4 regions of the Pseudolysinimonas kribbensis genome follow, and region 1 is predicted to be linked to each of the others. Evidence: predicted binding sites of a transcription regulator. Region 1 holds the regulator's gene; each other region holds the start of a gene.
What was found. Region 1 encodes HrcA, which represses chaperone genes, less so after heat shock. Its sites were predicted from a motif close to TTNGCACTCGNNNNNNNCGAGTGCNAA; they were not measured.
Positions count from the first base shown of each region.

Region 2: ABD285_RS07830 (DUF6772 family protein) is a predicted target of HrcA. The motif match lies at 3,991-4,017, and genes of this name have one in related genera.
Region 3: ABD285_RS00525 (Hsp20/alpha crystallin family protein) is a predicted target of HrcA. The motif match lies at 2,628-2,654, and genes of this name have one in related genera.
Region 4: groES (co-chaperone GroES) is a predicted target of HrcA. The motif match lies at 3,045-3,071, and genes of this name have one in related genera.

Region 1 is NZ_BAAAQO010000004.1:548,749-556,187, forward strand. It holds gene ABD285_RS13225 (sugar ABC transporter ATP-binding protein) at 1-554, opposite strand, end outside; gene ABD285_RS13230 (ABC transporter substrate-binding protein) at 645-1,616, opposite strand; gene ABD285_RS13235 (phosphotransferase) at 1,831-2,526, opposite strand; gene ABD285_RS13240 (16S rRNA (uracil(1498)-N(3))-methyltransferase) at 2,520-3,221, opposite strand; gene dnaJ (molecular chaperone DnaJ) at 3,386-4,498, opposite strand; gene hrcA (heat-inducible transcriptional repressor HrcA) at 4,506-5,528, opposite strand; gene ABD285_RS13255 (DUF4870 domain-containing protein) at 5,734-6,144, shown strand; gene hemW (radical SAM family heme chaperone HemW) at 6,204-7,415, opposite strand.
Region 2 is NZ_BAAAQO010000003.1:254,670-262,108, reverse strand. It holds gene ABD285_RS07855 (ABC transporter substrate-binding protein) at 1-149, opposite strand, end outside; gene ABD285_RS07850 (ABC transporter ATP-binding protein) at 215-1,045, opposite strand; gene ABD285_RS07845 (ABC transporter ATP-binding protein) at 1,038-2,072, opposite strand; gene ABD285_RS07840 (ABC transporter permease) at 2,072-2,965, opposite strand; gene ABD285_RS07835 (ABC transporter permease) at 2,962-3,885, opposite strand; gene ABD285_RS07830 (DUF6772 family protein) at 4,155-5,117, shown strand; gene ABD285_RS07825 (DUF6385 domain-containing protein) at 5,114-5,461, shown strand; gene ABD285_RS07820 (LacI family DNA-binding transcriptional regulator) at 5,477-6,532, shown strand; gene ABD285_RS07815 (NAD(P)-dependent alcohol dehydrogenase) at 6,556-7,439, shown strand, end outside.
Region 3 is NZ_BAAAQO010000001.1:99,860-107,298, forward strand. It holds gene ABD285_RS00505 (hypothetical protein) at 1-551, opposite strand, end outside; gene ABD285_RS00510 (DUF6114 domain-containing protein) at 596-1,213, opposite strand; gene ABD285_RS00515 (DUF6230 family protein) at 1,241-1,837, opposite strand; gene ABD285_RS00520 (TetR/AcrR family transcriptional regulator) at 1,942-2,541, shown strand; gene ABD285_RS00525 (Hsp20/alpha crystallin family protein) at 2,710-3,165, shown strand; gene ABD285_RS00530 (fibronectin type III domain-containing protein) at 3,229-7,439, opposite strand, start outside.
Region 4 is NZ_BAAAQO010000002.1:1,160,468-1,167,906, forward strand. It holds gene tsaD (tRNA (adenosine(37)-N6)-threonylcarbamoyltransferase complex transferase subunit TsaD) at 1-610, shown strand, start outside; gene ABD285_RS06395 (DUF4190 domain-containing protein) at 615-1,124, shown strand; gene ABD285_RS06400 (hypothetical protein) at 1,233-1,592, shown strand; gene ABD285_RS06405 (THUMP-like domain-containing protein) at 1,682-2,857, opposite strand; gene groES (co-chaperone GroES) at 3,145-3,438, shown strand; gene rarD (EamA family transporter RarD) at 3,501-4,400, shown strand; gene ABD285_RS06420 (ABC transporter substrate-binding protein) at 4,452-5,705, shown strand; gene guaB (IMP dehydrogenase) at 5,831-7,333, shown strand; gene ABD285_RS06430 (LacI family DNA-binding transcriptional regulator) at 7,369-7,439, shown strand, end outside.

The sequences.
Region 1 (7,439 bases):
ACGACGGCGAAGAGCTGCTCCACCTCGCTGCGGTCGAGGCTCGACGTGGGCTCGTCGAGCACGAGCACGGCGCTCTCGAGCACGGTGGCGCGTGCGATGGCGATGAGCTGCTGCACGGCGATGGAGTGCGACGACAGCGACGTGCGCGTGTCGATCTGCAGGCCCAGAAGCTCCAGCGCGGTGCGGGCCGCGCGATGGGTGGCGGACCAGTCGATGCCGAGGCGGCCCCGCACCTCGCGTCCCAGCATGACGTTCTCGCCCACGCTGAGGTTGGTGCAGAGATTGACCTCCTGGTAGACCGTCGCGATGCCCGCGGCCTGCGCGTCGGCCGTGCCCGAGAACCGCCGGGGCCGGCCGCCGACCTCGACCGTGCCGGAGTCGATGGCGTAGACGCCGGTGAGGGCCTTGATGAGGGTCGACTTGCCCGCACCGTTCTCGCCCATGAGCGCGTGGATCTCTCCGGCGCGCAGCACGAGGTCGACCCCGTCGAGCGCTTTGACGCCCGGGAACGCGATCGTGATGTCGCGGAGCTCGGCGACGACCGTGGATGGCATGGCGATGTCCTCGATTCGGCGGCCGATCGCGGCGCCGGGGCGGTGTGCTCCGGCGCCGCGATCGCGGTCAGCCCGTCCGTGCGTGCGGACTCAGTACTTACGGGTGGGCAGCGCCTGCTTGGCGGCGGCCTGGTCGAAGGCCTCGTCCTTGGCGAGGTAGAGCTTGTCCACCTTCTTGCCGGCCACGACGTCCTTCACGACCTGCGCCACCTGGTCGCCCAGCAGCGGGTTGCACTCGACGACGTAGTTGAACTGGCCGTTCGACAGCGCGGTCAGGCCGTCGTGGGTGCCGTCGATCGTGATGATCTGGATGTCCTTGCCGGGGGTCATGCCGGCGGCCTTGATCGCATCCAGGGCGCCGAGGCCCATGTCGTCGTTCTGGGCGAACAGGATGTTGATCTTGCTGCCGTACTTCTGCAGGAAGCCCTCCATCACGGTCTTGCCCTGCGCACGGGTGAAGTTGCCGTCCTGCTGATCCAGCACGTTGATGTCGGAGCCCTTCATCACCTTGCCGCAGCCGGTGGTGCGGTCGTTGGCGGCGCTCGATCCGGCGGTGCCCTGGAGGACGACCATGTTCGCGCTCTTGCCCGCGAAGTTGTCGACGATCCACTTGCAGGCCGTCTCGCCCTCCTTCTCGAAGTCGTCGCCGACGCGCGAGGCGATGTACTGGTGGTCGGCGGCGTCGACGTCGCGGTCCTCGAGGATCACGGGGATCTTGGCCTGCTTGGCCTGCTTGAGCACATCGGTCCAGCCGGTCTCGACGACCGGCGCGAAGACGATCGCCTGCACGCCCTGCGTGATGAACGAGCGGATCGCCGCGATCTGGTTCTCCTGCTTCTGCTGCGCGTCGGAGAAGTTCAGTTTGAACCCGTTCGACGAGTCGAGCGCCGCCTGCAGCGACTTCGTGTTGGCGGTGCGCCAGCCGCTCTCCGCGCCCTCCTGGGCGAACCCGACCTTGATGGTCTTCGACCCGGACGCGCCGGCTCCGCTGGAGGAACATCCCGCCAGTGCGAGCGAGGCGATGGCGGCGACCACGGCGGCCGCCACGAGACCCTTCTTCATAGTGACTCCCTTGTCATTGAGCTGCCGGGGGGCAACCCCGCTGTCATCCGACCGCGTCGGCTGTCATGATGTTAGCGTTCACAACTCATCACACCAGAGGGCGATGATCACGGTTCGATAACGGGGCGAGGGCCGGGTTTACCGGGGAGTCCCGGCACAAATGGCGAAACTCCGGCGCTTCATCACGTGCCGACGGCTATGTGATGGATCACATTCAGGCGGCTTCGGTGTCCCACCGGCGCCGGTAGTACCGGATGCGCTCCTCGTCGCGCCCGATGCCGTACGCCGCGAAGAACTCGGGCTGCCACCCGGGACCGAAGTTCAGATCGAGGTTGCCGCTGGCGACCGCGAGGTCGGCCCAGCGATCGGCGCGCCCCAGCCGCCCCAGGTCGACGTGTGCGCTCCAGCGGCCGTCGGCGCCTACGAGGGTGTTCGGAACGCACGGATCGCCGTGGGCGACCACTGGCTCGTCGACCGGCGGAGGGTTCACGCCGCCGCGCTCCTCGGCCGAGCGGCTGAACGGGCATGCCGCCACCGGCAGGTGCTCGTGCAGGGCGCGCAGGCCCTCGCCGAGCGCGCGGGCGGCGATGCGGGGCTCGAGCAGCACCGCGCTCGCCCCGGGCAGCGCTCGCGTCACGAGCAGCTGCGCACCCGCGTCGACGCGCAGTTGCAGCACCTCCGGCACGGGATGGTACGGCGACGCCCAGTCCAGCCGGGCGCGCTCCGCCGTCAGGTCGGGACCGCCGGGCGGGCTCCACTTCAGGTACCGGGCTCCGGCGCGATAGGTGAGCCCGCCGAGCTCGTTGAGCCAGACGGCCTCGAGCTCGTCATCGCCGGCCGCCGCGCGCACCAGGGCGGGGACCGTCGTGCCGCTCGGCGGCATCCCGGAGAGGGCGGGCGAGTTCACCACCGGCCCAGGCGCGCGTTCAGAACGGCGAGCGCGGCGGGCCCGGCCGTCGAGGTGCGCAGCACCTCCGCACCGAGCCGCACGGGCATGCCGAGCGCGAGTTCTCTCGCGGTGAGGCCCCCTTCCGGACCGACCACGAGCGTCACGTCGCCCTGCGCCGGCAGCTCGACCGCGGTCAACGCCCGGTCGGCGGCCGGCTCGAGCACGAGCACGAGCCCCGGCAGCGGCGACCCGAGCGGCAGCACCTCGGGAACCCGCGACCGGATCGACTGCTTCGTCGCCTCGCGCACGATCGCCGCCCAGCGCTCCCGTCCCTTCGCCGCCTTCGGACCGTCCCAGCGCGACACCGACCGGTCGGCCTGCCAGGGGATCACGCCGCTCACGCCGAGCTCGGTCGCCGCCTGGATGGCGAGCTCGTCGCGGTCGCCCTTCGCGAGAGCCTGGGCGAGCCAGAGCCGCGGCTCGGGCTCCGGGTCGTGCTGCACGTCGTCGACCTCGATGCTGAGCTCACCGGAGGCGACGTCGACGACGGGACCCCGCACCACGAACCCGGCGCCGTCGGCGATGGCGAGCCGCTCCCCCGGGCGCACGCGCGCGACGGCGATCGCGTGCCGCGCCTCGTCACCCCGCAGGCGCACGCGGGCGCCGACCTCGGCATCCGCCGGCTCCAGGTCGGGATCCAGGTACAGGGAGGCCACGTCTCCACCCTCCCACTCGCGGGCGACGCTCGAGTCATCCCTTCCGAAATGCAGGAGGGAAGGCACCCGGATGCCGTGTCCGCGGGCGGTCAGCCGCTTGCAGGGCGCGCCGCTCCTGCATTTCGGAATGGGAACCGGATCGCGGCGGCGTCGGGCGTGCGGCGTCAGATGTTGAGGAAGCGGTCGCGCAGCTTCGCGAACAGGCCCTGCTGGAAGGTCGAGAACTCGGGAGGCACCGGGCGCCGCGACGCCGCGAACTGCTTCATGAGCTCCTGCTCCTTGCTGTTCAGCCGCACGGGAGTGACGACCTGGATGCCGACCTTCAGATCGCCCCGCCCGCCGCCGCGCAGCCGGGTGATGCCACGATCCTTGACCGTGACGATGTCGGCGCTCTGGGTGCCCGGCTTCACCTCGACCGAGACCTCGCCGTCGAGCCCCTGCAGCGTCGCGGTGGTGCCGAGCACGGCATCCGTCATCTGCACCTCGAGCGTCGCGAGCAGGTCGTCGCCGCTGCGGCTGAACGTGTCGTGATGCTTGACCTTCACCTCGAGATAGAGGTCGCCGTTCGGGCCGCCGGCGGGGCCGGCCTCGCCCTCGCCGGGCAGGTGCAGCCGCAGCCCCGTGTCGACGCCGGAGGGCACGTCGACGTGCACGGTGCGCTTGGCCCGCACGCGACCCTGGCCGGCGCACGTCGGGCACGGGTTCGGGATCACGGTGCCGTAGCCGCGGCACGTGCCGCACGGCGACGACGTCATGACGTTGCCGAGAAGCGAGCGCACGGTGCGCTGGATCGACCCCGTGCCGCCGCAGATGTCGCAGGTCACCGGCTGGGTGCCGGGCGCGCAGCACGAACCGGAGCAGGTCGGGCAGACCACGGCCGTGTCGACCTCGAACTCGCGCGCGACGCCGAACACGACGTCGGCGAGCTCGACCTCGATGCGCAGCAGGGCGTCCTGACCCCGCTCGCGGCGCGATCGCGGCCCGCTCGAGCGCTGCTGCGCCGCGCCGAAGAACGTCTCGAAGATGTCGCCGAACCCGAAGCCTCCGCTGGCGCCGCCGCTGAACGGGTTGCCGGACCCGCCGAGGTCGTAGCGCTCGCGCTGCTCCGGATCGCTCAGCACGTCGTACGCGTGCGTCACGCCCTTGAAGCGCTCGGACGCCTCCTCGCTCGGATTGACGTCGGGATGCAGCTCCCGTGCAAGCCGGCGGTACGCCTTCTTGATCTCCTCGGGGCTCGCATCGCGAGAGACGCCGAGGGTCTCGTAGTGGTCAGCCACGCGTTATCTAGTCCTCACCGAGCAGCCGGCTGAGATACCGCGCGACCGCGCGGACGGCTGCCATGTTGTTCGAATAGTCCATGCGGGTCGGGCCGAGCACCCCGAGGTGCGCGACGCTGCCGCCGGATGCCGTATACCCGCTCGCGACCACGCTCGCCTCGCCGAGGCCGTACCCGGCCATCTCCCGGCCGATGCGCGTCTGCACCGCGTCGTCCTCGAGCTCCATCTCCGAGAACAGGTGCAGCAACGTGACCTGCTGCTCGATCGCCTCGAGCACGGGGAAGATGCTGCCGGTGAAGTCGCCCTCGGTGCGGGCGAGGTTCGCGGCCCCCGCCATCACCAGGCGGTCCTGCCGGTTGGCGGCGACCTGCTCGCCGAGGCTGCCGACCACGGCGTTGACGACGTCGGCGCGCTCGGGCGGGAAGGCATCCGGGAGCGCGTGCAGCCGACCCGCGGCCTCGGCGAGCGCGAGCCCGCCCAGCTGCTCGTTGAGGCGCTCGCGCAGCGCGGCGACGCCCTCCGCGTCGAGCGGCTGCGGCACCTCGACGAGGCGCTGATCGACCCGACCGGTGTCGGTGATCAGCACGGTCATGAGGCGGGTGGGCGCGAGTCCGACCACCTCGATGTGCCGCACCCGGGCGCTGCCGAACGATGGGTACTGCGCGAGCGCGACCTGGTTCGTGAGCTGCGAGAGGGTGCGCACGGTGCGCGCGAGCACGTCGTCGAGGTCGACCGCGTCGCCGAGGAACGTCTCGATCGCCGTGCGCTGCGCGTTCGTCAGCGGGCGCAGCTCGGTCAGCTCGTCGACGAAGACGCGGTAGCCCTTGTCGGTCGGCACCCGCCCGGACGAGGTGTGCGGGGCCGCGATGAGCTCCTCCTCCTCGAGCAGCGCCATGTCGTTGCGGATGGTCGCCGACGAGACCCCGAAGGCGTGCCGCTCGACGATCGACTTCGACCCGACCGGTTCACGGGAGGCGACGTAGTCCTGCACGATGACCCGGAGCACTGCGAGTCCGCGTTCCGAGACCATGGCCACCGCCCTCCATCGCTTAGCACTCGACGATACCGACTGCCAATCGTAGCCGCAGGCGCGTGACGAAATCGTTGCCTCGCCGTTCCCGGTGCCGCTATCTTGTGGTCGTGCTTGTGCCGCTCCCCACGGGACGCGACGAGCGCGAGCCCGTGCACTTTCCCCGCTGTCGAAGTCGACAGCACCCAACGAAAGGCAACTACCCATGACCGAGCCTGCCGCCCCTGCACCTCAGCCGCAGCCGGCTGCTCCGTTCTCGGAGGCCGAGGACAAGCAGTACGCCACGCTGGCGACGTTCCTCAACATCATCCTTCTCATCCCGGCGCTGATCTTCTACTTCGCGTTCAAGGACCGCGGTCCGCGCATCGCCGAGCAGAGCAAGGAGAACCTGAACTGGACGATCAACATCTCGGTGATCGTCGTCGCGGCCTGGATCCTCTCGATCTTCTTCGCCTTCATCCCGTTCGTCGGCTGGATCATCAGCCTCCTGCTCGGCCTCATCGCCTGGGCGGCGCTCATCGTCAACCTGATCTTCTCGATCATCGGCGGCGTGCAGCTCAGCGGCGGCCAGAAGACCAGCTACCGCTACCCCTTCGCGATCCGCGTCATCAAGTAGCGCGCGACGCTCGAGGCGCCGGGTCCTTCGGGGCCCGGCGCTTCTGCGCGCGGGGGGGGTCAGGTGAGGCGGCGCACTACGGCATCCGCGAGCAGCCGGCCCCGGCGGGTGAGCGCGACCCGACCGTCGATCGCCGTGCGACCGTCGACGAGTCCCTCCGCGATGAGCGCCGCGACCGCGGAGCGCCCGTTCTGCTCGAGCGCCTCGATCGGCAGCCCGTCGGCGATGCGCGTGCCCAGCAGGATGCGCTCGAGTCGCCGGGCGTCGTCGTCCAGCGTCTCGCGGCCCGCCGCCGGTGACGCTCCGCCCGCGATCCGCTCCGCGTACGCCGCCGGATGCTTGACATTCCACCAGCGCACCCCGCCGACGTGGCTGTGCGCGCCCGGGCCGACGCCCCACCAGTCCTGCCCCGTCCAGTAGGCGAGGTTGTGCCGGGAGCGATGCGCGGGGTCGGTCGCCCAGTTGCTCACCTCGTACCAGGCGAGGCCGGCATCCGTCAGCCGCTCGTCGGCGAGGTCGTACATGTCGGCCTGGAGGTCGTCATCGGGCTGGGCGATGCGCCCGCGCGCGATGTCGCGGTGCAGGCGCGTGCCGGGCTCGACGATGAGCGCGTACGCGCTCAGGTGATCCGGACGCTGCGCGAGCGCGAGGTCGATCGACGCGGCCCAGTCCTCGAGCGACTCCCCCGGCGTGCCGTAGATGAGGTCGAGGCTGACCTGCAGCCCGGCCTCGCGCGCCCACTGCACGACGAGGGGGATGCGCTCGGGGTCGTGCGTGCGGTCGAGGGTGGCGAGCACGTGCGGCACCGCCGACTGCATGCCGAAGCTCACGCGGGTGAAGCCCGCCTCGGCGAGCTGCGCGAGCGCGGCGGCGTCGACCGAGTCGGGGTTCGCCTCGGTCGTGACCTCCGCACCGGGGGCGAGCCCGAAGCGATCCCGGATGCCGGCCAGCATCCGGCCGAGGGCCTCGGCCGGCAGCAGGGTCGGCGTGCCCCCGCCGAAGAACACCGTCGCCGCGGGACGCGCCATCGCACCGAGCACCCGCTGTGCGAGGTCCAGCTCGGCGATCGCCTGACCGGGGTAGTCGCTCTGCCTGACCCCCCGGATCTCCTGCGCCGTGTACGTGTTGAAGTCGCAGTACCCGCAACGCACCCGGCAGAACGGCACGTGCACGTAGACGCCCAGATCGCGCTCGCGCCAGCCCGCGGCCGCCGATGCGGGCAGCATCCCATCGGCCGGGGCGGGATCCGCGATGGGCAGCGCTGACGGCATGACCCGATCCTCGCAGTTCCCGTC
Region 2 (7,439 bases), on a different contig from region 1:
GGGACGAAGGTGAGGTTCTGCTTGGCGTCGGGGAGGGCCGCGCCCGACGTATACGGGGTGCCGCCGGAGCTGCACCCGGTGAGGGCGAGGGCGACGGCCGCGGTCGCGGCCGCGAGCCCCAGCAGCCCCTTGCGGAATGGGGATGTCATTGCGATCTCCTTTGATTTCTTGACGGTGGTGCGTTGGGGTGTCCGCCCGGGTGACCGGGAGGAGTTCATGACGCCGGATCCAGCCACGGGCGCACCACCGGGACGGCGGCCAGCAACGCCTTCGTGTACTCGTCCTGCGGGTCCTCGAACAGCTCGCGTGTTCCGTTCTGCTCGACGACCACGCCCTTGTTGAGCACGAGCACGCGATCGCACAGGTGCTCGATCACGGAGAGGTCGTGCGAGATGAAGAGGTAGGCGAGCCCGAATTCGGTCTGCAGGTCGTCCAGCAGATTCAGCACCTGCGCCTGCACGGACACGTCCAGGGCGGAGACCGCCTCGTCGCAGATGATGAGCTTCGGCCGCAGCGCGAGGGCGCGGGCGATGCCGATGCGCTGACGCTGACCACCCGAGAACTGGTGGGGGTAGCGACTGGCGTAGTCGGGGTTCATCCCGACGCGCTCCATCAGCTCCTTCGCCTCCGCGGTCCAGCGATTGCTCGGCACGATGCCGCGGTGCACGCGCCATGCCTCGGCGATGAGGTCCCGCACGGTCAGCCGCGGGTTCAGTGAGGCGTAAGGGTCCTGGAAGACCATCTGCATGTCCCGGCGCACGCCCTTCATGCGCCGCGAGGAGTACCCGGAGATGCTCCTGCCCTCGAATTCGATGTCGCCGTCGCTGGGCTTGACGAGGCCGATGACGGTGCGCGCGATGGTCGACTTGCCCGAACCGGACTCCCCGACCAGTCCGACCGTCTCACCGGCCCGCACATCGAAGCTGACGTCGCTGACCGCGAGGTTCTCGCCGATCGATCGCATGAGGACCGAGGAGCGGATCGGATAGGCGACCTTGAGGTGCGTCACCCGCAGCAGGGGCGGATCGCCCGCGGTGTCAGCCATGCGCGAGCACCTCCTCCGAGCGGTGGCACGCCGCCTCATGCCCCGGAAGCCAGCCGACCGGCTGCCGCAGCGGCGGCTCCACCGTCCGGCAGATGTCGGTGGCGAAGGGGCAGCGTGGGTGGAAGCTGCATCCCGCGGGCAGCGCGAGCAGATTGGGCGGGGAGCCGACGATCGGGGTGAGCCGCTTGCCGATGTCGCTGGTGCTCGGAATCGAGTCCAGCAGGCCGCGGGTGTAGGGATGCGCCGGGTGGTCGTAGACCTCGCGGATCGTCCCGGTCTCCACGATCCGGCCGGCGTACATGATCGCCGTCCGCTCCGCGACGTCGGCGACGACACCGAGGTCGTGGCTGATGAGGATCATCGCCATCCCGGTCTCGGCCTGCAGGTCGGCGAGCAGATTCATGATCTGCTTCTGGACGGTGACGTCGAGGGCCGTCGTCGGCTCGTCGGCGATCAGCAGCCTCGGGCCGAGGGCGATCGCCATCGCGATCATGATCCGCTGGCGCTGTCCGCCGGAGAACTGATGCGGGTAGTCGCGGATCCGCTTCTCGGCGTTCGGGATGCCGACGTGCTTGAGCAGGTCGAGCGCCCGCGCCCAGGCCTCCTTCTTGCCCATGCCCTGTCGGCGCCGGAAGGGCTCGGCGACCTGGTAGCCGATCGAGAAGACGGGGTTCAGCGAGCTCAGCGGGTCCTGGAAGATCATCGCGATCTCGGTCGCGCAGAGCTCGCGCACCTGCTTGACCGGCTCGTGCGCCAGGTCGCGGCCCCGGTAGATGATCCGGCCGCCCGCGATCGAGCCGGCGGGCTTGGGCAGCAGGGCCATGATCGCCTGGGCCGTGACCGACTTGCCCGAACCGGACTCCCCCAGCACGGCGAGCGTCTCCCCCGCGTGCACGTCGAAGCTCACGCCGTCCAGCGCCCGCACGACCCCGGCCGACGTGGAGAACTCCACCTGCAGGTTCTGCACGCTCAGCAACGGCTCGGTGCCCGAGCCGGGCTCGACCGCCGCGGTGCGCGTCATCGTCATCAGGCGCTCCTCAGCCTCGGGTCGAAGCGGTCGCGGAGGGCGTCGCCGAGGATGCCGGTGGCGAGCACCAGGATCAGCAGGGCGACGCCGGGGAGGGTGGAGATCCACCAGGCGGTCGTGAGGTACTGGGTGCCGTTGGAGATCGTGCTGCCGAGGCTCGGGGTGCCGAGCGGCACGCCGACCCCGAGGAACGACAGGGCCGCCTCCGCGAGGATCACCTGCCCGAACTCGACGGTCGCGATCACGAGGATCGGCGCCACGCAGCCCGGCAGCAGGGTGCGGAAGATCAGGTGGGCGTGACCGGCGCCGAGGGTGCGCGCCGCCTCCACGTACTCGCGCCCTTTGAGGCTCATCACCTGACTGCGCGTGACGCGGGCGAAGACCACCCAGTTCGCGATGGACAGCACGATGATCACGTTCAGGACCCCCTGGCCGAGAACGGAGGCGATCAGGATCGCCAGGAGGATCGACGGGAACGCGAGCTGGACATCCGCGATGCGCATGAGGACCGTGTCGAACCAGCCCCCGAAGTACCCGGCCAGCAGACCGAGCAGCACCCCGACGACGCCTGCGATGAGCAGCGTGGCCGCCCCGACCAGCAGCGAGATCCGCGTGCCGTCCATCATCTCGGCGAACAGGTCGGAGCCGACCTGGTCGGTGCCGAGGATCGCGACCGACCCGTTGGAGACGACCGTCCCCGGCGGCTTCAGGCGCACGAGGAGGTCGGTGTGCAGCGGGTCGTAGTGGTACAGGATCGGCACGAGAACGGCCCCGATCGCCATGATCGCGATGACGAGCAGCGGGATCACGATCCGCGCCACGACCGCGCCGCGCGAGCGACGCCGGCCGGCTTGCACCGTCTGCACGGCGATGGTGGGGGGCAACGTGGTCACGAGACGAGCCTCATTCTCGGATCGAGGTAGGCGTAGAGCAGGTCGACGAGCAGGTTGATGAGGACGAAGGCGACGGCGATGATGATGACGCAGGCCTGGGCGACGTTGTAGTCGCGGGTCTGGATGGACGTGACCAGCAGCCGTCCGACCCCCGGGAACGAGAAGACGGTCTCGGTGATGACGGCACCGCCCAGCAGGGTGCCGAATTCGAGGCCGACGACCGTGACGATCGGGATGGTGGCGTTGCGGATCGCGTGCGGGAAGATCACCGTGCGCTCGGCCAGGCCCTTCGCCCGCGCCGTCTGGATGTAGCCCTCGCCGACGACCTCGAGCAGACCGCTGCGCGTCAGCCGGGTCAGGATCGCGATGAACGGCAGCGCGAGCACGATCGCGGGCAGGATGAGGCTCTGGGCGTTGGTGAGTCCGGCGCTCGGCAGCCACTTCAGCGTCCGGGAGAAGATCAGCAGCAGGACGACGCCGACCCAGAACCCCGGAAGGGCCTGCACCACGAGCGACGAGGTCGTGACCGCCCGATCGGCGAGGCCGTTGACCCGCAGCGCCGCGATGAGCCCCAGCGGGAAGCTCACCACGAGCGCGAGCGCGCAGGCGAGCACGGCGAGCAGCGCGGTGTTCGGCAGGACCTGCCCGATGAGGAACATCGCGGGGACGCTCTGCAGATAGGAGTTCCCGAAGTCGCCCACCACGGCCTTGCCGAGGTACTGCAGGTACTGCAGGATCAGCGGCTGATCCAGCCCCATGTCGTGACGCAGCGCGGCCAGCTGCTGCGGGGTGGCGGTCTCTCCGGCGATGAGCAGGGCGGGATCCGCGGGGACCATGCGCACGACGATGAAGACCACCGTGGCGACGCCCCAGAGGACGAAGACGGCGAGCAGCAGGCGCCGCAACACGTAGCCGAGCACGCACATCTCCCGTCCGGATCCGCTTCGATCCTGTTGCGGTGGAGGCCCGGGTCGACCTCGAAAACATTATCGCTCATGCACCCTCGCCGATCCTCCGAGAAATGTCAAGCGCTCGCGCTATCCCTGTGTTTACAGGGCAACACGCGTCTTGCTCGTCCTGGCGGCGCGCCGACCGGCAGTCTTTGACAGGAGTGAACGAGAACGCTAACTTTGCGACAGCACGGGCCGCGCGATGGAGCGCCGGCCCCGACGATCCAAGGAGTCATCTCGTGTCCATCGACACCGCGAGCGTCGCAGCCGGCGTCCGCGAGGGGATGCGCAGCACCGATCTGCGCCTCTCGAAATACAACCCGTTGTCCCGGATCCTGACCTTCGACGACTTCAACGACGGAGTCCACGGCTGGGTCGAGCTCGGCGGCAACTACGACGGACGCGGATCCCTCGAGTCGCTCGACCGCCACTTCCGGGACTTCCGCCCACCGCAGCTGTCGAACGCGAACTTCTTCGACGTCGGCACGCACGGCGGCATGACCGGCACGTACTCGATGAAGCTCGCCACCCGCCGGCGTCCGGGCCACACCTCGACGGCGATCCGGCGGCTGACGATGAGTGGGCGCGGCCTGCTGCAGATCGAGGCCTACGTCGCCTGGAAGGTGGAGGCGAACCTCGGCGGCGGCGAGGAGGCCAACAGCTACGGCGACATCACGTGGGATGCGAACTCGCATCCCTCCGAAGCGCAGTTCGGCGCCTTCACCGTCGCGACCGACCTCTGCAGCGAGGGGGTGCGCTATCACAACGTGATGCGCTTCCAGAACACCGACTGGGACGGCCACATCGTCCAGAAGTGGATGTACCCGGTCGTCGCCGAGCCGACTCCTCACGAGCGCTTCGAGGGCAAGCACGACTACGACACCTACACCGACTTCACCGCGCCGGACCCGGACGACTGGCGGTACCTCAGCGACGTGCGGCAGGAGGCCTGCTACAACGAGGTCCCGACCAAGATCAACTGGCACTACGTGCGCTTCGTGGTCGACACCCGCACCCGCTCGAACGTCGAGCTGCAGTTCAACAGCGACGTGTACGACCTGCGCGACGTGCCGGTGCCGCCCTACGCCGAGAAGTACGAGTCGCTGGAGAACCTCCTGAACTTCTACTTCTCGGTGCGCACCCTCGGACCGCACCGCAACTTCCTCTTCCTCGACTCCGTCGTCATCTCGGCAGATTGGTGAGCACGACCATGCGTCAATCGCAGAGCGCCGTCATCGAACGCGGTGCCGAGCTCGAGCAGGTGCTCGAGACCGAGCCCTTCGAGACGGCCTGGGCCGGGGAGGCCCGCTGGTACGTCCAGTTCCTCCGCCCCGCCCCCGGCAGCACGGTCGAGATGCGCGTCCAGATCTCACCGGACGGCATCAACTGGATCGATCACGAGTCCGTCTCGGCAGTACAATCCGAGGCGGTCGGCCTCCTGTCCATCCCCGTCGAGCGGTTCGGGCATTGGCTTCGTCTGCGCGTCGAGCAGAAGGCCGGTCAGGAATCCCCGCTGCTGCGGATCTACCTGGAGCTCAAGGAGTAGGCGGAGGCGGCGATGGTGGCGAGGAGCAGGGGGCAGCGTCGTCGCACGCTCCAGGACGTCGCAGAGGCCGTCGGCCTCTCCGCCAACACGGTCTCCCGCGCCCTCAACGACATGCCCGGCGTCAGCGCCGCCACGCGTGCCCGCATCAAGGCCGAGGCCGAGCGGATCGGCTACGTGCCCAACGTGCACGCCCGCTCGCTCGTGCTCGGCTCGCCGAAGACGATCGGCGTCGTCGTCACCGACATCGCCAATCCCTACTTCAACGACCTCGTCAGCGAGATCGAGGACCAGGCGTTCACCGCCGGATACAACCTGCTGCTCCTGCTGTCCGACGAGGACCCCGAGCGCGAACGGCTCGCCATCGAGACCGCGCTGCGCGCCGGCGTCGACGGGGTCATCGGCGTGCCCGTGCAGGGGCGGGCGAACCCGTGGACCGCGCTCACGCGCGCCGGGATCCCCCTCGTCCTGACCACCCGGGAGATCCCGGAGCTCGGGGTGGATTTCTTCTCCAACGACAACGAGGCCGGCGGCCGGATGACGACCAACGCCGTCCTCGAGCGCGGAGCCCGGGATCCGCTGCTGATCGAGGAGGATCTGCAGATCTCGACCGTCGAGCACCGGATCAACGGCTTCCGCCAGGCGCTCGAGGAGCACGGCATCCCGTTCGATTCGCGCCGCAACGAGCTGATCCCCTCCCGCCGCAACGCGCGCTCCGCCATGCACTGGCGGGCCGAGGACGGCTACCGCGTCGTGCGCGACCTGCTGGACGGCGGCCGGATGCCCGACGCCTTCGTCGTCGGCAACGACTACCTGGCGCTCGGGCTGTACAGCGCGCTGCGCGAGCGCGGCATCCGGATCCCCGAGGACGTCCTCGTCATGGGCTGGGGCGACTACGCCTTCGCCCGGTTCCTCGATCCGCCGCTGTCGACGCTGCGGCTGCCCTCCATCGAGGTCGCCCGACGGGCGACGGCACGCCTGTTCGCCCTGCTCGACAACAGCGTGGCCGGCGACGAGCCGGTGACCGAGTTCATCCAGCCGGAGCTCGTGCTCCGGGCGTCCACGAACCGCTGAATCCGCCCGACGAGGAGTCGACCGTGTCCAACAAGGCCGCCGTGATGCCCGAGATCGGGCGCATCGAGATCCGGGATGTCGGCGAGCCCGCGCCGGGGCCGCGCCAGGCCGTCGTGCAGATCCAGGCCGTCGGCGTGTGCGGCTCCGACACCGCGTATTACACGGTCGGGTACATCGGGGATTACGTGGTCGACGGGCCGATCATCCTCGGCCACGAGGTCGCGGGCGAGATCGTGGCGGTGGGTGCGGAGGTGACCCGGGTGAAGGCCGGCGACCGGGTCGCCATCGAGCCGGGCGAGCCGTGCCGGAATTGCCGGGAGTGCATGGCCGGCCGCTACCACCTCTGCCCCCGCCTGAAGTTCCTCGCCACGCCGCCGTACGACGGCGCGCTCGTGCAGCGCATCGCCCTCGACGAGCGCCAGCTCTTCGCGATCCCCGACTCGATGACCTACGAGGAGGCCGCTCTGTGCGAGCCGCTCTCGGTCGGCATCTGGGCGTGCCATCGCGCGGGTCTGGCGCCCGGCGATCACGTGCTGGTCAGTGGCGCCGGCCCGGTCGGCGTGCTCGCGGCCCAGGTCGCGCGCGCCTTCGGCGCCGCCTCGGTGACGGTCGTCGACGTGTCGGAATTCCGCCTTGGCCTGGCCCGCGAGCTCGGTTTCGCGGCGGAGCGCGCCGGCGAGGGCACCCGGGCCGATTTCGACGTCCTGCTGGAGTGCTCGGGCGCCCCCACCGCCCTCGCCGACGGGCTCGGCAGGCTGGGCACGAACGGCCGCGCCGCGATGGTCGGCATGCCGAAACAGTCCGTCGAGCTGCCCCTGTCGAAATTGAACGTGAACGAGTTGACGATCGGCCTGGTGAACCGTTACGCGCACACGTGGCCGACGGCGATCTCCCTCGTCGCCGGCGG
Region 3 (7,439 bases), on a different contig from region 1:
GTGTCCGCGCCGAGCGTGAGGCCGAGTCCGCCCGGCAGCGTCGCGGTCGCCGAGTCGATGTAGGCCGAGACGTGTCCGCTCAGCACCATCTGCCGCGAGGTCGTCACGCCGCTGTCGCCGCCCGCGGTCTTGCGCACGTCGAGCACGAAGTCGTTGATCGTCACGCTCGACGCCTGCAGCCGGATGACGGTGGTACGCGACCCGTCCTTGAGCGGCACGGTCACGAGCGATACGACCGGGATGCTGCCGAACGAGATCGACGATCCCCCGAGCTGCGCCGCCGGCAGCGTGAACGTCATGCTGTCGTCGGGCGAGGCGACCAGCGGGACCGGCGGCAGACCGCCGGCATTGTCCTGCGGGTCGCTCGACGAACCGCCGCCGAGCAGCCCGCCGAGTCCCCCGCCGCCCGATCCCGTGCCGGTTCCGGTACCCCCACCGCTGGTGGGCGACGGCGACGGGCTCGGCGACGACGGCGTGCAGATGATGCCGAGCAGGCACCCCTCCGCCGCCCCCGGCGCGCGCGCCGCCCCGATCGAGGCGATCGAGGCCACGACGAGCAGCAGAGCCGCTGCCCGGTTGAATCGGCGCCGGCCGGTCAGGACCGGCCCGGCACGAAAGGGCGGGGTTCCCCCGGGGTCCTCTTGGACGAGGAGGCGCCGGCGCCACCGCGCCGCGCCGCGGCGCGGGCCTTGAGCGTGGCGTAGTCGACGGCCTCCGCATGTACGACGCCGGCGTGCCCGGCGCGATGCGCGGGTTCGGGATCGGGCGCAGCGGGGGGCTGCGTCGCGACGTTCTCCGCCGCCGCCACGCCCTCGGCGGAGTCCGCCGCGGACGAGACCCGGGCCCGCCACGCGACGACGATGACGCCGCCGACGGCTCCCAGCAGCATCCCGAGCAGGAATCCGCCGAGGTTGACCCCGACGAGCGAGTAGACAGCGAGCACGAGCGCGAAGATGCCGTAGAAGAGATGCTGCGCGGGCGTCACGATCGCCAGAACACCGAGCAGTACCAGGAGCGCCGGGATCACCGTCGCCTGGAACCCCTCGAAGCCCATCGAGATGTGGATGTTGCCGAGGTCGAGCTGGCCGGAGAAGAACATCTCGACGCCGGCGAGGGCGAGCAGGATGCCGCCGACGAGCGGGCGCTCCCGTCGCCAGACGCGGAATCCGGTCACGGTGTCGCCTCCGGCGCGGGTCATGCGGATCGCGGTCATGTCATCGTCCTCCCGATCGGCCGATGCCTAGAAGCACTCCTTGCCGTCGGTGGTCACCTGCATGTGCATCCCGTTCAGCGTGAACACGGCGGCCGTGGTCGACCACGAGATCTGCTGGAGGTCGGTGATATGCAGAGCGCTCGAGTCCTGGGCGAAGTCGCCGACGGCGCCCTTGGCCTTGGTCTGCACGGTCGAGGCGTCGACCCCGATGCGCACGTCGTCGAAGCTCGTGTTGCCCTTGAGGTCGGTCATGCCGATCTGCAGGTCGGTCGCCTCGGCGGGCGTTCCGCCGCCGCCGGCCGTGATGATCGCGCCGACCTTGCCGAGCGGGGTGTCGGCCACGACCGACTGGCACAGGTTCGTGAGCTTGGCCTGGCCGATGTTGGCGATCGCGACGGCGTGCTGCTTGCCCGCGGTGTCGGTCGCGACGCCCGCGTACTGCGAGAAGCTCGTGCCGTCGAGCTGCGACGCGGCGATCTTGAACTGGCTGCCGGAGATGGTCATCGACACCGGCACCGCGCCCTGCGCGACGCCGCCGATGACGAGGGTGGACACGATCGCGACGGGCACCGCGGCGAGCAGGATGCGGCCGGCGTACGAGCCCGTGACCTTCTTGAGCTTCATCGATCCTCTTCGATCTCAGCCCAGCCAGTTGTTCGGTTGTGACGTCCGGTTCCGAGCGTACCGGCTATTGACACCCTGTCAATAGGTGGGACAGTGGAGAGGTCATGGTGGAGGAACGACGCACCCGGCTGACCCCCGACGAGCGGCGGGCGCAGCTCGTCGCGCTCGGGGTCGCCGCCCTCGCGCACTCCCCGCTCGAGGACGTCACGATGGAGCTCCTCTCGGAGCAGGCCGGCGTCTCGCGGGCCCTGCTCTTCCACTACTTCGGCTCCAAGCAGGGCATGCACCACGCGATCGTGCTCACCGCGCGCGACAGCATGCTGCGCGCCACCGAGCCGCGGCCGGAGCTGGCGCCGCTGGATCGTCTGCGCGACACGTTGGATCGGGTGGTCGGGTTCGTGCGGGAGCACCCCGCGACCTTCTACTCGCTCGTGCGCGGCGCGGCGAGCGGCTCCCCCGAGGTGCGCGAGCTCGTCGAGGAGGCGCGCAACGCCCAGGCCGAGCGCGCCGTCTCGGTCTTCCTCGAGCTCGGCGAACCCGACAGCCGGCGGCTGCGGATCGCGCTGAGAGCCTGGGTCGCGATGGCCGAGCAGGAGATGGTGGATGCCGCCCTCGCCACCGACCTCCCCGCCGCGGAGATCGTGGGCCTGCTCATCGCGGCGGCCGAGGCGACCGCGGGGGCCGCGTCGCCGATCCGGCACTGACCGCGTCCTGATCGGGCGCTGATCGGGCCCTGATCGGGCCCTGATCGGGCATTCTGCGCTGTTCGCCGTAGGCGCACGGCGCGATCTTGGCACTCCCCCGTGCCGAGTGCTAACTTGTTTCAAAGTTGAGTCATACCGACTCATATCGTTGAGTCTCAGGAGGATTCGATGGCCATGTACTTCGACCCGTTCCAGGCGATCGACCGCGTCGCCGGCCAGCTGCTCGACCAGCGCCACGGCCCGCGGCTGATGCCGATGGACCTCTACCGCGACGGCGACCACTACGTGCTGAACGCCGACCTGCCGGGCGTCGACCCGGGCAGCGTCGACATCGACGTGGACGGTCAGCTGCTCACGATCCGCGCCGAGCGCACCCCCCGCAGCCAGGAGGGCGTGAAGTGGCTCGCCCGCGAGCGCAGCGGCGGCTCGTTCCTGCGGCAGTTCACGCTCGGCCAGGGCGTGGAGACGTCGAACATCTCGGCGTCCTACGAGAACGGCGTGCTGAGCGTCGTCATCCCCATCGCCGAGAAGGCCAAGCCGCGCAAGATCGAGGTCCAGACCTCGACCGCGCAGCTCGCCGACGGCGCGCCGGCCCCCGCGGTGGAGGAGACCCCCGCCGCCTGACCCGGCAGCGAGATCGCGCGAATGCCCCGTTGCAGCACGGCTGCACGGGGCATTCGCGTCACCTCAGCGGGTGCCGGTCGCGACTCGCGCTTCGCGGTCGTGGCGGCGACGGCGCGCGATCACGAACCACGTGATGAGCGCCAGCAGGGCGATCAGCCCGACGAGCAGGAGCCACCACCAGCTGCCTCCCGCGGCGGGAGCGGGCGGCGCGTCGTGCGCGACCGGCAGCACCCGGATGCCGACCTGCATGGTCACGTCGTGACCCTCGGCGTCGACTCCCGACACGATCAGCGTGTGCGCACCGGGCGCCATGCTGTACGGCAGGCGCACGAGCTGGGCGAGCGACCCGTCGTGATCGGTTCGCGTCGCGACGAGCTGCTGCAGGTGCGACATGCCCCACGTCACGACCTCGGAGTCGGGTGCCAGTCCGGACACGTCGATCTGCGTGCTGCCGCCGCGCACGATCTCGATCACGCCATCCGGCCCCGTCGGTGTCCGGTGGCCGTCCTGCCAACCCGAGACCGTCATGCGCAGGCCGTTGCCCGTCGTCAGCACCGTGCGGCCGGCGTGCGTGGAGATCCGCGAGGGGACCGGGTCGCCGCCGGACTGGACCGTGCCGGTGCCCGGGGTCGAGTGGTTCACGCCGCGCAGGCTCGCGGGGATGCCCGCTCCCCCGACCTGGCTGCTCTCGGTGGGCTCGTCGGCGGAGCTCACACGGGGTTCGGCCGGCGTCGGCACGGCTGCCGTCGTCGTCGGGGCGGCGGGGACGACGGGCGCGATGGCGCTGCCGGTCCGGGCGGCCGAGGCGTCGCGGTAACCGCCCCGCACGGCCGTGACCGTGACGGTCGCGCTCGCGCCGGCCGCCAGACCGGAGACCGTCACGCGGTCCCCGGAGCGCGTGACCGAACCGGCGGTCGTGGCGACCCGGTAGCCGCCCAGCGCCGAGTAGTCCGTGATCACGACGACGAATCCACCGTGCGCCGAGATCGCGGCGCCGAGCACCGGGGCGACGCCGAGGGCGATCGCGGTGCCGGCGACGTCCGAGGTCGCGTCGAGTGAGCCCGGCACCGTCGCCGTCAGGTGCACCGTGGTGCCGATACCCGCGCCGAGGCCCGTGACGGTCACCGTCGATCCGCTGAGCGTGGCGGTCCCCGCGTCGGCGGTCGCCGTGTAGCTCGCGGCCGGATCGGCCGTGAACGTGAAGGTGAAGCCGTCGAGAGTGCGGGTGACGGCCCCGATGCCGGGCGCCGTGCCGTTCGGGAACGAGGTGCCGCTCGCCGTCGAGGCCGCGACGGTGTGCCCTGCGGAGGTCGCCGACACGGTCGTCACCGACGTGACCGCCGCGCCGAGGCCGCTGACCGTGACGGTGTCGCCGGAGCGGACCACCGTTCCGCCGTCGGCCTGCACGAAGGAGTAGGTGAGGCCGGGGTCGTAGTCCTCGATCACGAAGCGGTATCCGCCCGCCAGCGGCGTAGCGGCCGAGAGTCCCGGCGCCGTCGTCGGCAGCAGCACGGTCGCACCGGTGGATGCCGTGGCGATCGACGCGCCGGGATCGGTCGCCGTGATGTCCAGGGTCACGGTCACGCCCGCGCCGACGCCCGAGACGACGCCGTGGCCCGTGCCGTCGATCACGACGACCCCCGTCGGCGACAGTCGCGTCTCGTAGACGAGCGCGGCGTCGTAGTTCGCGATCGTGAACGTGAAGCCGTCGGCCGTCGCCGTGACGTCGGCGAAGGCGGGCGCGACGCCCGCGGCGAGCGCGGTGCCCGTCACGGTGGAGACGCCGTCGGTGTAGCCGGCGTGCCGCACGGTCACGGTGACCGTGGCTGCGGCATCCGGTGCGAGTCCGGTGACCGTGATCACGCCCGCGTCGACGGAGGCGGACCCCGTGGTGCTCGCGACGGTGTAGACGCCGTCGGGGTCGAGACCGTCGACGGCCACGGTGAATCCGTCGGCCGTCCGGGACGGGGCGGCGAACAGCGGCGGGATGCCGCTGAGCAGCGCCGCGGCGCGCACGGTCGTGCTCGTCGTGACGTGACCCGGCTCGACCGAGGTGACGGTGACGTCCGCCGTCTCGCCCGGGGTGAGGCCCGTGACCGTCACGACGCCGCCGTCGAGCACGGCCGTGCCGGCGGAGCTCGTGACGGAGTAGACCGCCGACGAGTCGGGCAGGTCGACGTCGAAGACGAAGCCGTCCACGGTCGAGGTCGGGTCGGAGACGGAGGGCGCGGAGCCGGCGAGCAGGGCGGCACCGTGCTCGAGGGCCGACGCGATGCTCACGCCGGGGTCGGTCGCGGTCACGGTGACGTCGGATGCGGCGCCATCGGTGAGTCCGGTGACCGTCACGGTGGAGCCGGTGCGGGTGACCGCCGCGCCGTTCGTCGCGCTGACGGCGTAGTCGAGCGCGGCGTCGTAGTCGGAGATCTCGAAGCGGAACCCGGTGCCGGTGGAGACCAGCCCCGTGAGCACGGGCGCCGTGCCGACGGTCATCGCCACGCCGTCCTCCGCTGCGGTCGCATCGGTGGAACCGGTCCGCGAGACGACCACCGTGACGCGCGACCCGCCGCCCAGCGCGAGGCCGGACACCGTGACCACCGCGCCGTCGCGCGACACCGTCGCGCCGTGGGTCGCGCTGAACGCGTACGACGACGCGGCGTCGTAGTTCGCGATCGTGAACGCGAATCCGTCCGGCGCGGCCGTGAGGCCCGAGAAGGCCGGAGCGACGCCGTTCGCGAGCGCGGAGCCCGCGACGCTCGCCGACACGGTCGTGTACCCGGTGCGCGCGGCGACCAGCGTCACGGTCGAGGAGGCGGATGCCGCAAGGCCGGTGACCGTGATCGTCGGGCCGGAGCGGGTGACCGTGCCGGCGCTCGCCGAGACGGTGTAGGTCACGGCGGGGTCGTAGTTCGTGATCGCGACGTCGATGCCGTCGGCGGTCCGCGAGGGCGTGCCGAAGACGGGCGTGGCGCCCGGGGCCAGCGGCGTCACCGCGGTCGACGCGGCGCTGGCCGTACCGCTTCCGTTGCCGTTGGTCGCCGTGACCTGGAAGGTGTAGGCGGTCCCGTTGGTCAGCCCCGTGACCCGCAGGGTGGTGGCCGTGCCGGTGACCGCGCCGCACGCGGTGTACGCGCCGCCGCTCGAGCACAGCACCGTGTAGCCGCTGATCGCGCTCGCGCCGGTGCTCGTCGGAGCGGTCCACGCGATCGTCGCCGCACCATCCGCCGCCACCGCGGAGACGCCGGTCGGCGCGCCTGGTGTCATCGAGGGCGTCGCCGGCACGCGCGGGTCGGAGCGCTGGCTGTACATGCTGACCGAGTTGCGGGTCTGCAACGAGATCCAATACGTGGTCCCGTTGCCCAGGCCCGTGATCGTGCAGCTGAGCGCGGTCGTCGTGCAGGTGCCTGCGGTCGAGCCGCTCGACTGCGCCGAGAACGCGGTCGCGGTGTAGTCGCCGAGCACGCCGCCGTTGAGGCTCGGCGCCTGCCAGCTCACGATGACCTTGCCGTTGCCGCCGTTCACCACGATCCCCGTGGGATCGGGCGCCGACGGGTAGCCGTACGGGGTGCCGGCGACCGCGGCGGATGCCGCACCGGTGCCCGCGGTGCTCACCGCTCGCACGGCGACGCGGTACGCGGTGCCGTCGGTGAGGCCGGTGATCGCGATCGGGCTCGTCGTGCCCGCCGCCGCCCAGGTGGAGCCGCCATCCACCGAGTACTGGTAGCCGATGAGAGTTCCGTCGCCGATCGCGCCCGCGGTGAACGCCGCGGAGAGCGATCCGTCGCCGGCCGTCAGGCCGGTGATCGTCGGAGCCGAGGGGCGGGCGAGCGGCGTCACGATCGTCCGCGGGGCCGAGGGCGCGCCCGCGCCGGCGGCGTTGGTCGCGGTGACCGCGACGTAGTACGCGGTCTTGTTGGTCAGCCCGCTGATCGAGCACGAGGTGGCCGTGGTGCTGCAGCCGGCGATCGGCGTGCCCGAGGTGCCGCTGGCGTAGGCCGAGGCGGTGTACCCGGTGATGGCGGCGCCGCCGTTGTCGGCGGGAGCCGCCCAGCGGACGTCGGCCGACGCCGTGTTCGAGCCGGTGACGACCGCGGTCGGCGCCCCGGGGACCGTGCGCGGGGTCGTGGACGCCGGGGTCGACGCGGCGCCGGCCCCGATCGCGTTGTCGGCGCGCAGCCGGATCGCATACGCGGTGCCGTTGGTGAGTCCCGTGATCGTGAACGGGCTCGCGAGCGTGCCGGTCGGCATCCAGGTGGTGCCGTCGAGGCTGTACTCCA
Region 4 (7,439 bases), on a different contig from region 1:
GCTCGTGCGCGACCTGCTCGACGACGTCGAGCTGCTCGGCGAGACGGTCGACGACGCCGCGGGGGAGGCCTTCGACAAGGTCGCCCGGCTGCTCGGGCTGCCCTATCCCGGCGGGCCGCAGATCGACCGCGCGGCCGCGGGCGGCGATCCGGCGGCGATCGCGTTCCCGCGCGGCCTGACGGCCGCCAAGGATCAGGCCGCCCACCGGTTCGACTTCTCGTTCTCGGGGCTCAAGACGGCGGTCGCGCGCTACGTCGAGCAGTGCCAGGCGCGCGGTGAGCCGGTGCCCGTCGCCGATGTCGCGGCATCGTTCCGGGAGGCCGTGGTCGACGTGCTCACCGCGAAGGCGCTCGCCGCCTGCCGCGAGCTCGGGGTGCCACGACTGCTGCTGGGCGGCGGCGTGATCGCGAACGCGCGGCTGCGGGAGGTCGCGACCGAACGCGCCGCGGCATCCGGTGTCGCGCTCCGGATCCCGCCGCTCGCGCTGTGCACCGACAACGGCGCGATGATCGCCGCGGTCGGCGCGCAGCTGGTCATGGCCGGGCGGGCACCGTCCGGATGGGATGTGGGCGCCGACTCGACCCTGCCCGCGACCGTGGTGCAGGCTTAGCCCCATGAGCGATTCGACGCCGCCCGTCCCGCCCACGCCCCCGGTGCCGCCGGGAGACCCGGCCGCGATGCCCGTGCCGCCGGCGCCCGGTCAGCCGCCCTACGGTCAGCAGGCGCCGGGTCAGCAGGTGCCGGGCCAGCCGATGCCGGGTCAACCCGTCTACGGCCAGCCGGTGGCCGGCCAGCCGGTGTACGGGCAGCCGGTCTACGGCCAGCCGTACCCTCCCGCCTACGTCGCCGGTCCCCGTACCAACACGCTCGCGCTGGTGTCGATGATCCTGTCGCTCGTCGGCCTGGTGAGCGGGATCACCGCCGTCGGCGGCATCATCTGCGGGCACATCGCGCTCTCGCAGATCAAGCGGACCGCCGAGGCCGGGCGCGGGATGGCGCTCGCCGGCGTCATCGTGGGCTACGTCGTCGTCGGCCTCTGGGTGCTGTTCATCGTCGCGTACATCGTCATCCTGGCCGTCGTGTTCGGCATCGCCGCCTCGACAGGATCCTTCTCCGGCAGCTGAGAACTGATCGAATCCACATTGGGTCCGCACGGCGGTTCGCATTGACGCCCTCCCAGGGCGCTGCCAGGATTACCCCGTATTAGGCACGCCTCAAGACAAGGAGCTCCCATGAGCGACGCCACTCCTCCTCCGCCGACGCCCGAGCAGCCGGCAACGCCGGCCGCCCCTGCAGCGCCGGCCTACGCCCCGGGCACCCCGGTGAAGCAGGGCCTGAGCCTCACGGGATTCATCCTCGGCATCGCCGCGGTCGTCTTCTCGTGGGTCTTCATCTTCGGCCTGCTCGTCGCCATCGCCGGCCTGATCATCTCGCTGATCGCCCGTGGCCGCGAGCCGCAGGCCCCGAACTGGATGAAGCTCATCGGCCTCATCCTGAGCATCGTGGGCCTCGTGATCGCCGCCCTCGTGCTGATCTTCACGATCATCGGCCTCGTGGCGCTGGCCTCGGTGGGCAACCTCAACTCGTACTGAGTCGAGCAGTACGAAGGGGTCGGACGCGAGTCCGGCCCCTTCGTCGTTCCCGGGGGGCTTCAGTCCGCGGGTCGGCTTCAGACCCGGCTTCAGACGCGGTCGGCCAGGATCGCCACCCGCGCCCCGGCGATCCGCGTCAGCACCAGCACGGCGCTGTTCTCTCCCCGCAGCGCGAGCCGCTTGCGGAACTCCGCCGGGTCGACGTCGACGCCGCGCTTCTTGATCTCGAGCGTGCCGATCCCGCGGGCCGCGAGCTCCTTCTTGAGAGTCCTCACATCGAGCGCGAAACGCTCGCGCACGCGGAACACCGCCCCGAACGGCGTGGTCGGCTCTGCGTCCGTAGTGATCCACGCGATCGTCGGGTCGAGCATCCGCCCCTCGACACCGCGCGCGAGGTCGCCGATGAGGCGGGCCCGGATGACGGCGCCGTCGGGCTCCACCAGGTATTCGCCGAGCCCGCCGGCCTCCGCGTCGTCGGCATCCCGCGGCCCCGTGAGCTCGGCCGCACCGTGCGCGCCCAGCACGAGGGCCGCGCGACCGATGCCCTCGCGCTGCAGGCCGCCGGCCCATACGACGGCCTCCACGACATCCCGGTCGGCGGAAATCCACTGCCACTCCGCGCCGGCCGGCAGCAGGTCGCGGTCGATGCCGGGGCCGAGCTTGACGCCGACGGGCAGCCGATCGGCGAGGCCGAACGACCAGTCCAGGGGCGGCGACCACGCGGCCGGGTCGCGCCGCCGCACGCCCTCGGACCGGCGGGCGGGGTCGAGCCAGACCGCGCCGACGGCGGCGAGGTCGGCCTCCTCGGCGGCGCCCGCCTCGACCCGGGCCGAGGGGAAGGGGGCGAGGTTGTACGCGGCGACGGCGGCGGTGACCTCGTCGCGCTCGACCGCGACGACGCCGAGGTCGAGGCCGGCGAGGGCGATCGCGTCGCCGCCGATGCCGCAGCCGAGGTCCGCGACGACGTCGATGCCGGCATCCCGGAACCGCCCCGCGTGCACGGCGGCCACCCGCAGCCGCGTCGCCTGCTCGAGCCCATCGGGCGTGAACAGCATGCGGTCGGCGAACTCGCCGAACTTCGCGCGGGCGCGTGAGCGCAGCCGGGCCTGCTCCAGCACGGCCGCGACGAGAGCCGGCGGATGCCCGTCGGCGCGCAGCCGCGACACGAGGCGCACGACGTCGGCGGTGCGGTCGATCGGCCCCACCTCGTCGAGCAGCCGCAGCCCCTCGGGCGTGAGCAGCGCGCGCAGTTCGGCGGCGTCCATCCCCCCATCCTGTCGAAAGTCGAGGATCGGGCGGCGCGTCCGGGCCGCGATCGCCGAGACGCGCCGCCGGGGTCCTGAACCTTTGACGGGGGGAGAGGGGAGGGGGGAGGGGGGAGGCGCGACCCGGTCCTGAACCCGTGACCTGGGCCGAGGCGACGCGGGGTCCTGCGCCCTCGACCGGGGGTGGCTGGCAGTCGCATTGAACGAGTGCTAACGAGGCGCTACAGTTGATCTGGCACTCCCGACCGGAGTGTGCCAACCCTAGAACTTTCAGAAAGAGGTCACACGTGTCGGTCTCCATCAAGCCGCTCGAGGATCGCATCGTCATCAAGCAGGTCGAAGCCGAGCAGGTCACCGCGTCGGGTCTCGTGATCCCCGACACCGCGAAGGAGAAGCCCCAGGAGGGCGAGGTCGTGGCGGTCGGCCCCGGTCGCATCGATGACAACGGCAACCGCGTGCCGCTCGACGTCAAGGTCGGTGACAAGGTCCTGTACTCGAAGTACGGCGGCACCGAGGTCAAGTTCGGCGGCGACGACCTGCTCGTCCTGTCGGCTCGCGACGTGCTCGCGATCGTCGGCTGACGAACCGCAGCTCATCCGAAGGCCCCGCCGCACCGGCGGGGCCTTCGGCGTCTGGTCGGGGGATCGCGCTCGCCGTCGGGGCGAACGTGCTGTGGGGCCTGTTCCCGCTCTACTTCCTCCTGCTCGTCCCGGCGACGGCCTACGAGGTCGTCTCGTTCCGCGTGCTGCTCTCGCTGGTGTTCTGCGCGCTGCTGATCACCGTGCTGCGCGGCTGGCCGCGCATCGCCGGGATCGTGCGCACGCCGCGCGTGCTGCTCGCCCTCGCCCTCAGCGGCGTGCTGATCCTCGCGAACTGGGAGATCTACGTCATCGCGATCGACGCCCAACAGGTCGTCGACGCCGCGCTCGGATACTTCATCACCCCGATCGTGACGGTGCTGCTCGGGGTGTTCGTGCTGCGCGAACGCCTGCGTCCGCTGCAGTGGACCGCCGTGGGCGTCTCGGTCGTGGCGATCGTGGTCGTCGCGGTGGGCGGCGCCACCGTCCCGTGGGTCGCCCTCGGTCTCGCCGCATCGTTCGGGTTGTACGGGCTCGTGAAGAAGCGCGTGGGACCGGGGGTCGATGCGCTGAGCGGCCTCACGCTCGAGACGGCGTGGGTGACCCCGCTCGCGCTCGTGCAGCTGGCGATCGTCGCGGGAGGGACGGGTCTGGCGATCGGACGGCACGGGGCGGGGCAGACGGTGGCGCTGCTCCTCGCCGGGGTGGTCACCGCCATCCCGCTGCTCATGTTCGCCGGCTCGGCGCGCCGCCTGCCGCTCGTGATCATCGGGCTCGCGCAGTACATCATCCCCACGCTGCAGTTCGTCATCGGGGTGGCGCTGCTGCACGAGACGATGCCGGCGGGGCGGTGGATCGGATTCGGGATGGTGTGGCTGGCCCTCGTGCTGCTGACCGTCGATCTCGTCGCGGCATCCCGGCGACGCGGCACGGTGCCGCTGCCGGCGTCCCCGGAGATCCGCTGACGTCGCGATAGGGTCGCCGCAGCCCGTAAGACCCTTCCCGAGAGGATGGCGATGCCGCGCGTCCCCCGCGTACGCGGCGCTGCCGCACTCGGCCTGCTCGCCCTCGCCGGCCTGCTCGCCGGGTGCACCAGTGCGCCGACGCCCACCCCCACGACCACGCCGACGCCCACCGTGCGCCCGGCCGGCGACGGCACGCTCACGATCGGGACGCTCCTCCCGACGACGGGGGGCGGCACCTACATCACTCCGCCCATGGCGGCCGCCGTGAAGGTGGCGGTCACCGACATCAACGCCGCGGGCGGCGTCAACGGCAAGCCCGTCGTGCTGGTGTCGCGAGACTCCGGGGATGCATCCACACGCACGGCCGAGGCCTCGTTCGCCGACCTCGTGAAGAACCACGCCGACGTGGTCGTCGGTCCCGTCTCGTCGGCGCTGGCGCAGCGACTGCTCGACCCGGCGCAGAAGGCCGGCGTGCCGCTCATCTCGCCGGCGGCCGGATACCCGCAGCTCGCGGATCAGCCCGACTTCTTCCGCACGGTGCCGGCATTCGGGCACGAGGGCACCGTGCTCGGGTCGCTGCTCCCGGGCAAGGGCGCCAAGGAGGTCGTGCTCGTCGCGACCCAGGAGGCGCTCGGCGCCTCGATCGCCGCGCCCCTGAAGGCGGCGCTCGCGGCGCACGGCGGCACGCTCGCGGCATCCATCACGGTGCCGCTCTCGGGCGCGAATGCGGCGGCGATCGCCGGCCAGGCGAAGGCGGCGGCCCCGGATGCGGTGGTGCTGGCCACGCCCGACAACGGCAACCTGAGCCGCTCGCTCATCACGGCGCTCTCCTCGGCGGGGCTCGGCGGCACGAAGCTGTGGCTCACGGGCCAGAACATGGCCGACTACTCGCAGGCGCTGCAGGGCGGCATGCTCGCCGGCGTGCGGGGCATCTTGGAGGGCGCCGCAGCGGACGCCGCGTTCCAGGCCAAGCTGAAGGGCGCGACCTCGGGGCTCGGCTCGTTCGCGTACGCTCCCGAGACCTACGACGCGGTCGTGCTCGCCGCGCTCGCCGCCGACCTCGCCCACGACGACGCCGGACCGGCGGTCGCCTCGCACCTCGTGGCGGCATCGACCGGCGGCATCAAGTGCGGCAGCTACGCCGAGTGCGTCGACGTGCTGCGCACGGAGCCCGACATCGACTACGACGGCCTGAGCGGCACCCTCGACCTCGACCGGTCGGATGCGCCGGCGGTCGCGAGCTACGGCGTGTACGCCTACGACGGCAGCAACAAGTACGCGCGGAGCGGCACCGTCCGCTTCTGAACGCGCCGCGTTCCGGGCCCGTGCCGCGGAATGCCGGGAGCCGCTGTCCCGTTAGCATGGAACACCGGTCTCCACCGTCGCAGCCGGGCGCTTCTGCACTCCCGAACTCGGCCCAGAGGACAGCCATGGAACAGCACGACCCGTTCGCCTTCGTCGGCCTCACCTATGACGACGTGATGCTGCTGCCGGGTCACACCGACGTGATCCCGAGCGAGGCGGACACGGCATCCCGGCTCACCCGCCGCATCAGCCTCGCCTCGCCGCTCGTGTCGAGCGCGATGGACACCGTGACCGAGTCGCGCATGGCGGTCGCCATGGCGCGGCAGGGCGGTCTCGGCGTGCTGCATCGCAACCTGTCGATCGAGGACCAGGCGGCCCACGTCGACAAGGTCAAGCGCTCCGAGTCGGGCATGATCACCAATCCGGTGACGACGACCCCCGACGCGACGGTCGCGGAGGTCGACGAGCTGTGCGGTCGCTTCCGGGTCTCCGGCCTGCCCGTCGTGCAGGACGACGGCCGGCTGGTGGGCATCATCACCAATCGCGACATGCGCTTCGTCTCGCCGTTCGAGAAGGCGAGCACGCTCGTGCGCGACGTGATGACGACGATGCCGCTCATCACCGCTCCCGAGGGCATCGACCCGGATGACGCGGTCGCGATCTTCGCGCAGCACAAGATCGAGAAGCTGCCGCTCGTCGACGCCGAGGGCCGGTTGCGCGGGCTCATCACGGTCAAGGACTTCGACAAGAGCGAGAAGTACCCCAACGCGACGAAGGATGACGCCGGACGCCTCCGCGTCGGCGCGGCCATCGGCTTCTTCGGCGACGCGTGGGACCGCGCGGGAGCCCTGCTCGATGCGGGGGTCGACGTCATCGTCGTCGACACCGCCAACGGCGACTCGAGGGGCGTGCTCGAGATCATCGCGCGGCTCAAGTCCGACCCCGCGTTCGCGGGCGTCGACATCATCGGCGGCAACGTGGCGACCCGGTCGGGCGCGCAGGCGCTCGTCGACGCGGGCGCCGACGCGATCAAGGTCGGCGTCGGCCCGGGCTCGATCTGCACGACGCGGGTCGTGGCGGGGGTCGGAGTGCCCCAGGTGACCGCCGTGTACGAGGCGTCGCTCGCGGCGCGCGAGGACGGCATCCCGGTCATCGCCGACGGCGGTCTGCAGTACTCGGGCGACATCGCGAAGGCGCTCGTCGCGGGCGCCGACACCGTGATGCTCGGCTCGCTGCTCGCGGGCACCGACGAGGCGCCCGGCGACCTCGTCTACGTCAACGGCAAGCAGTTCAAGAACTATCGCGGCATGGGTTCGCTCGGGGCCCTCAGCGATCGCGGCAAGAAGACCTCGTACTCGCGCGACCGCTACTTCCAGGCGGACGTGCCGTCCGATGCGCAGCTGATCCCCGAGGGCATCGAGGGCCGGGTGCCCTACCGCGGCGCGCTCGGCGCGACCGTGTACCAGCTCGTCGGCGGGCTGCGGCAGTCGATGTTCTACGTCGGGGCGCGCACGATCCCGGAGCTCAAGGAGCGCGGTCGGTTCGTGCGCATCACCCCGGCGGGGCTCAAGGAGTCGCACCCGCACGACATCCAGATGACCGTCGAGGCGCCCAACTACACGCGCTGAACGCCCCGCACCCGGCGCGGGTCTACGATCGCGGCGTGGAGGCGGAGAGCACGCGGCCGGCGTCGATCCGCGACGTGGCCGCGCGCGCGGGGGTCTCGCGCCAGAC